Regions from separate parts of the Paenibacillus nanchangensis genome, predicted to be linked through region 2. Evidence: riboswitches for the same ligand, from Rfam matches in the RefSeq annotation. Region 2 holds a riboswitch; the other holds the start of a gene.
What was found. Region 2 has a riboswitch for cyclic di-AMP ahead of ACE6ED_RS15430 (hypothetical protein). Riboswitches for the same ligand answer to the same signal wherever they lie in the genome.
Positions count from the first base shown of each region.

Region 1: linked by a shared signal. The riboswitch ahead of ACE6ED_RS26085 (C40 family peptidase) and the one ahead of ACE6ED_RS15430 (hypothetical protein) in region 2 are both predicted to bind cyclic di-AMP.

Region 1 is NZ_JBHOFD010000044.1:28,372-31,776, forward strand. Features, by position in the region: gene ACE6ED_RS26075 (M1 family metallopeptidase) at 1-455, shown strand, start outside; gene ACE6ED_RS26080 (hypothetical protein) at 467-1,285, shown strand; cyclic di-AMP (ydaO/yuaA leader) riboswitch at 1,474-1,609, shown strand; gene ACE6ED_RS26085 (C40 family peptidase) at 1,629-2,096, shown strand; cyclic di-AMP (ydaO/yuaA leader) riboswitch at 2,469-2,612, shown strand; gene ACE6ED_RS26090 (C40 family peptidase) at 2,615-3,106, shown strand; gene ACE6ED_RS26095 (GNAT family N-acetyltransferase) at 3,396-3,405, shown strand, end outside.
Region 2 is NZ_JBHOFD010000017.1:124,090-127,494, forward strand. Features, by position in the region: gene ACE6ED_RS15415 (LysR family transcriptional regulator) at 1-292, shown strand, start outside; gene ACE6ED_RS15420 (hypothetical protein) at 317-970, shown strand; gene ACE6ED_RS15425 (hypothetical protein) at 1,066-1,503, opposite strand; gene ACE6ED_RS15430 (hypothetical protein) at 1,496-2,008, opposite strand; cyclic di-AMP (ydaO/yuaA leader) riboswitch at 2,160-2,329, opposite strand; gene ACE6ED_RS15435 (response regulator) at 2,579-3,274, opposite strand; gene ACE6ED_RS15440 (ATP-binding protein) at 3,267-3,405, opposite strand, start outside.

The DNA of each region.
Region 1 (3,405 bases), on a different contig from region 2:
CGACCCGTGATTTTCAGCAGGTTGTCGAACAGGTCACCCGCAAACCGTGGCAGTCCTATTTTGATCAATATGTGTATTCGGGCGGTACGGCGGACTTTGCCATTGATTCCATCCAGATAAACCGCGATGAAACGGACGGGGCGGCAAGCTATGAGTCCGTCGTCCAGATTGGGCGAAAAGGAGCGGAGTATCCTGCGGTGCCTGTCCGGTTCACCTTCGCAGACGGGCGGACGCTGCAAAAACAATGGGACGGCACCCGAAGCGGCACAACCTTCCGTCTGCGGCATACCGCGCCGCTGGTTCACGCCGAAATCGATCCGGACCGGACGCTGCTGCTGGAAACGAAGCATTGGAACAATTTCCGCAAGGCGGAGCTGGATCCGAAGACCGCCTCCCGGTGGACGCTGGGCGTCGCCAAATTTATAGAGACCGTGCTTGGCATTTTGTCCTGGTGAGGTGAACGAGCTTGAAAACGCCGATTGCCCGCGGCTGGCGCAGTGTTAAAGAGCAGACTTATATTCTCATTCTTTTGTTCGTATATCGTCTGCTGTGGGGTTACTTCCTCTACAGTTTTGTCCGGGATGCTGTTTATCCCTTTCTGCTGCGGCTCCGGGAAAATGCCGACAGCACCGCCAAACTGCTGTATTACGTCGAGGCGCAGTTCAGCCTGCTGGAAAATGCCGAGGTCCGCACCTGGCTTTGGACGCTGGCGGCAATGGTGCTGCTGCGTATGCTGGTGTCCCCGCTGATCCGCGCCGGGCTGCTGTACGAGCTACAACAGGAGAGTCTCGGCAACCGCGGCCTGTTTCTTTTTCCCGGCATGAAGCGGTACGGCTGGCCCGTGTTCCTGTTCAGTCTGGCGGAGTGGGGGCTGACCCTGCTGCCTTTCTGCTGGCTTGGTCCGAAGCTCTACACGCTGACCACGGCTTCCTATTTGCAGCCGGCTCTGCTGTTAACCGCCGCGGCTTATGCCGCAGGATGGGCGCTGTACGCCTATATCATCCGGCAATGTTTCCTATATATGCAATTCGGGTATGTTCATAACCGCAGCATCGCCGCTGCACTAATGACTTATTTTAAAAATATTGTCCCGGCCACCGGCTTATCGCTCCTTTTAGGAGCCGGCGGCGTGTTCAGCCATTTGCTGGCGCTGCTGGTTGGCTGGCTCTGGCCCGGACTGCCCGCGCTGCTTGCAAGACAAGCCGCGCCGTTCCCGGCCACTCTTTTTAAACTGTGGGGAATCGCTGCCCAATATCATCTCTGGAGCAGCAAACAACGGAACTGAAACGTTCGCGGCACAAGCCGCCGCCCTTATCGGGTGGCGGCTTTGTTGTGTGCGCCCTTTTGACTAGAAGCGATGTGCCAAAAATATTTGCAAAACGTCCGGGCCTCTGTTACAATGACACCTGTACTTAGTAACAACTTTGTAATCTTTACTCGTTAATTTGTTACCGATTGGACAAGTCATTATAGGTGCGTAACATGCCAAATTCCCCAGCACCGGGGGAGCGGGGGACCCAGTTGTGGGTGAATTGATCTCATTCCGAGATCATAGGGAACCTTCTACCGAATCCTTGAGCTAACCTCGCAGGCACCGGAAGGAGAACAACTAGTTGAAAACACGTTCCATCAAGACAAAACTGACCGCAGCAACGCTGGGCCTTGTGATTGCCTTCACAGTGGGGGGCGGAAGCGCTTCCGCAGCGACCCAAATGGACCATGTCATTTCTTCTACTCTCGGAGTAAGCTACAAGACAGGCGGCACTACAACCTCTGGCTTCGACTGCTCCGGCTTCACCAAGTATGTATTTAAGAAACTGGGCGTGACTTTGCCCCGTACATCGAAATCTCAATATCACATTGGAACGGCTGTAAAACGCAGCGCGCTTCGTTCCGGCGATCTCGTATTCTTCAACACGACAGGACGAGGCATATCACACGTAGGTATTTATGTTGGCGGCGGAAAGTTCGCCCAATCCTCTTCTTCGCGTGGTGTAACCATCAGCTCGCTGAGTGAAAGCTATTGGTCCAAACGCTACGTTGGCGCCAAACGTGTTATGAGTACCTCCAAATATCAGACTGTAGCCTACGATTGATCGAATCTCCTCTATACAATCCTCACTTTAATCAATGGAGCCCGGGAGCCGATTGTTGCCGCAATCGAATTTCCGGGTTTTTCCTTTTCCTTATTCTCCCTATTACCCTTATTTTTTTTCGCTGAAACCTCAGTTCAGGAAAAAAGACATAAAAATGATAAAAACCGCTTAAAGCCGCGTGGTTACAGGGTTTTTGGTAACGCATTCAATTCAAAAAACGACCTTGCCCCCCATTTAGCGGGGAAGTAAAGATTGCCAACCGGCTTTTACTTTGTTACAATAAGCGCAGTGAGTTTTTAGTAACATTTTTGTAACGAATGCCGTATAATTTGCTAAGCTTTTGTCACTCATTGATCATAACGCCGAATTCATTAATCAGAATCGCCGAGTTCCCTGACGGACAGGGAAGCGGGGGAACCAGTTTTGGGTGAATTGACCTCCTGTCATTAGAGGGGTCATAGGGGAACCTTCTACCGAATCCTTAAGCTAACCTCGCAGGCATGGAAGGGGTTTATATTTTGAAGAAGAAGTTGGCAGCCGCAGTCCTCAGTTTTTCCCTCGCACTTACCCTCGGAGCGGGAAGCGCTTTTGCAGACTCCAAGCTGGACTCCGCAGTTGAGGCCGCAATTGGAACGAAATATGTTTCCGGCGGAACCACCACTAACGGATTTGATTGCTCCGGATTCACTATGTACGTATTCGACAAGCTTGGTATCAAGCTTCCTCATCAATCGGGGGCCCAATACAAGATGGGTTCCGCAGTTTCCCGGGATGATTTAAGATCGGGAGATCTCGTCTTCTTCAACACAAGCGGCAGAGGCGTGTCCCATGTCGGAGTATATGTGGGCGACGGAAAGTTTGCTCATGCCTCCTCAAAACGTGGTGTAACCATCAGCTCGCTGAACGATAGCTACTACGTCAACCGCTACGTTGGCGCCAAACGAATTATGAGTACCGACACTTACGAGTCCGTCGCCACGGAATCGGAAGACAACGATGATGTAATGTAATCACATTCACCATTCAAAGGCTCTTTCCCAAGATTTTTGCCGAAATCTTTGGAAGGAGTCTTTTTTTGTCTACACATCACTAATTTACCCTTACCACCGGGTATCAAACAGCCTTTAGGCCTATTTCGGATCAGAAATTCAAATTTTTTTTCATTTGTCAAGTTCACCTCTCCACTCAACTGGATGCTTGCTTCGAACTGTCCGGATTAGGTATATAATAATGATGGGGAAACGGACGGTCTCTCCTCCCCAGGTTAGTTCCTAATTAATGAAGGAAGGGTGCCCGCCTATGTCTGTAT
Region 2 (3,405 bases):
GGTCGATGCGGTGTGCAAAAAAGCGGGATTTGTCCCCCGCTATGTGTACGAAGGCGATGAACCTGCGCGGCTAAGCGCGCTGGTGGAAGCCGAAATCGGCCTCGCCTTTATGCCCGGCTCGGCCAGAAATGCGCGGGAGCAGATCAGCTACCTTCAGGTAGAGGATCAAGAGCTGAAGCGGGAAATCGCCTTGTTATGGCATAAAAGCCGTTATATTTCACAGGCCGCACAGCAGTTCCGCGAGGTCGCCGTCAGTTATTTTAATTCATTGGCCGCTCAGGACGGATTGTAATTCTAACAGTTAGAAGGGAGCACTATGGAGAAGTCAAACAAAGAAATATTTAACGAATGCTGTCTGCAAATTGCCGCAGCCTGCGAACCATTTGGATATAAATACTACAAATCCAAGAAAAAAATGATGAAGCAGGTAGGCTGCTTTACCGCCGAAGTCCATTTTGCAAGCAGTACATACAATATTCAGGGAAGTTATCTGGAGTTCAACACGAGCTGCAAAATGATAAACACAGCGACCGGAAAGGTATATTGGAATTTGCCGCTTTATCAGTTACGGGAAGGAAAAGGCAAGGTGTGGAACCTGGCGAAAGAACGGTTCAGGGAGCGGGAATTAACCGAGATCATCAAGATATTGCAGGAAAAGTTTTTTCCATTGGCAGAGAGCTATGGAACGAATATCGAAGGGGTCATTCAAAACGTCGTTGATAGCGGATGGTTTATCGGGCACAAAACCGATATTTATCTGCTTGAAGTATTGGATTTGGTTGCAGACTTTGGCACGCAGGAGCAGGTTACCGAATGCGTTCATCACTATATCCGTCATTTACCGAAGGATGTACAACAGCGTTTCAAATTCGATTATAGGCTGTACCAGTCAAGCGGACAAACGGCAAGCACGATTAATAACCGCAAGCTGATTCCTTTTATGGTGGAGCGGGGGATCCATTATCCCTAAGAGGCCAAGCCCGGAAGATTGATTCTAGCGGACCCGGCCTAATCGTGAAGGGGATGAAACAGGACCTATAGAGAACACGCCGATATCAACAGGTACTATAACACCGAAAAATAGGCGGTCGATTCTCGAAAAAGCTGCTCGTCCGTAGGCGGATTCGGCTTCAAGCGAAATGTTTGATTCTCTGCCCCGGCGGCCAGCTTAAGCGCCTTTTGATGGGCTGTCTTCAGGTCCTGAAGAGCAGACGCAACAAGTGCCAGCTGATCAGACCGCCACTGCCGGCCCTCGAGCTGCAGGATGTTTAGGGCCTCCGCCGCCGTTCGCCTCCGGATTGCTTTTAAAAAACCGCCCCATTTGATCAAGTCCATCCCGGGAGCGCGACCGGCGGCAATGCGGCATAACCCTATCCCGCTGAATGTCCCGCAGGTGAGTTTCAGGACGAAGCAGCAGCCACGCTGGCGCCGGTTGGCCGGAAGAAAGGAAGGCGGCTCTTTAAACAAAAACAATTCGATTTGGGTTAAAGGGGAATCATCCATTCCGTATGCCCTCCAGGTTGGACAGAATTGTGAAACCAATTTGATGAGCGTCAGATGCCCGCTGAATACAGGCTTGCAGCTCCTGGTCATTTTCACACACCGCCGCATGCTCAAGCCATACAGACGTTTTTGTTTTATGCACAAAGGAAACATGGCAGGGAAAACACTGCCGGGAGCGCAAAACATACCAGCCCGGGCGCATTTCCCGCCACGGTTGTTTAAACGCGGCAAGCAGCGGGAGCCTCGTCCGGCCGGACCAGTCTTGTTCCTGCTGGATCGTCCGGATTTCTTGATAAATTTCACGCACCGTCCTATCGTCCGCACATTCCCGTAAAGACAGGGAAAGGTTGAACTGGCGGAGAATTTCCACGCGATGCTCGCCAAAGCCATATCCAACCACATACCGATGTCCGTGTTCTTCGTACCATACTGCCCCGAAACACCGAAATTCCAAGCTAACCGGGTCCAATAACCCGCGGCATGTACCAAAATAATAAGTTTTCATTTTTGTCCCTCCACCAGCTGTTTACAGCAGCGTTTGCAATGGCTCGCCTTGGCCCAGAATGGGCAAAAAAAACCGCAGGCGGAGATTAACCTCCGCTGCGGTTTGCATAGACCGGCACACGGCCGCGTCTGCAAATAGCATGGCGTAAAAAAGGTTCTCTCCACTGCGCTGACGAGGTTAGCTGCCGGATTCGGACGGTGAGAGACGTCCTGCCTCACGGGATACGTTTGTCCCGTGTCGGATTCACACCAAAGCAGGCCCTTTGAAACGGCCTGTGGTTCCCCCGCTTCCCGGGTTCCGGGAATTAAGCGTTTTGTTCAAATCGAATGATACACTTCCCGAAATGCCTTTGTAAAAGCTGAGAAAGAGGCTCACACGCTGTGAGGGAGGAAATCTTCGGCTCAGCACCAATGAAACAGAGATAATCTGAATTTTTGGTCATTTTCGCTGGAGTTTACTCGGATAAGCTTGAATTTTCATGAAAACTCTCAAAAATGAAGAACATTACTTCGGAACATTGCTTGGCGGCGTTAGCATCGGCAAACTGCTGTACGCAAAAACGCCGGGCGGTCAGTCCGGCGTCAGCAGACGGTAGCCGATGCCCGGCTCCGTTACAATCAGTTTTGGCTGCGTGGAGTCCAACTCCAGTTTTTTGCGCAAATGTCCGATATAGACCCGCAGATAATGGGTTTCCGACTCATCCAGATGGCTTCCCCATACCTGCTGCAGCAGCTGGAGCTGGGTCACAATTCTGCCCGCATTGGTGGCGAGCACCTTCAGAAGATCGTATTCGGTTGGCGTCAGTTTAACCCGCTCGCCGTTCTGCGTCACAATCCGCTGGGCGAGATCAATCGTCAGCTCGCCAATCTGCAGCACCGGTTCGCTGCCCGAACCCGCCACATGGCGCAGGGCCACCCGGATTCTTGCGACCAGCTCACCCATGCTGAACGGCTTGGTTACATAATCGTCCGCACCGCTGTCCAGCGCCTGGATTTTATCTTCTTCCCGGTCTTTGGCGGTCAGTACAATGATAGGTACGTTCGACCACTCCCGAATCCGGACAAGCACTTCCATCCCCGCCAGGTCAGGCAATCCAAGATCTAGCACAATCAGATCCGGATTGACCAAAGCGGCTTGAGTTATTCCTTCCTCGCCAGTAGACGCTTCGTGAATGGAATATTGATGGGCTTGCAGGGTCACCTTCAGCAGTTTGCGGATTTGCGCTTCGTCATCGACGATCAAGATGCGTGCTCCAGGGTTATTCAAAATTATCCTTCTCCGTTTCTGTTCCGTTAGTTTCCAGCTGTACTCCGTGGTGCCTTTCAACAGGGAGAGTTACCGCCACAGTCATCCCTTGAGGCGTATTCGGTTTTGCCGAAATCGTTCCATTGTGCAGC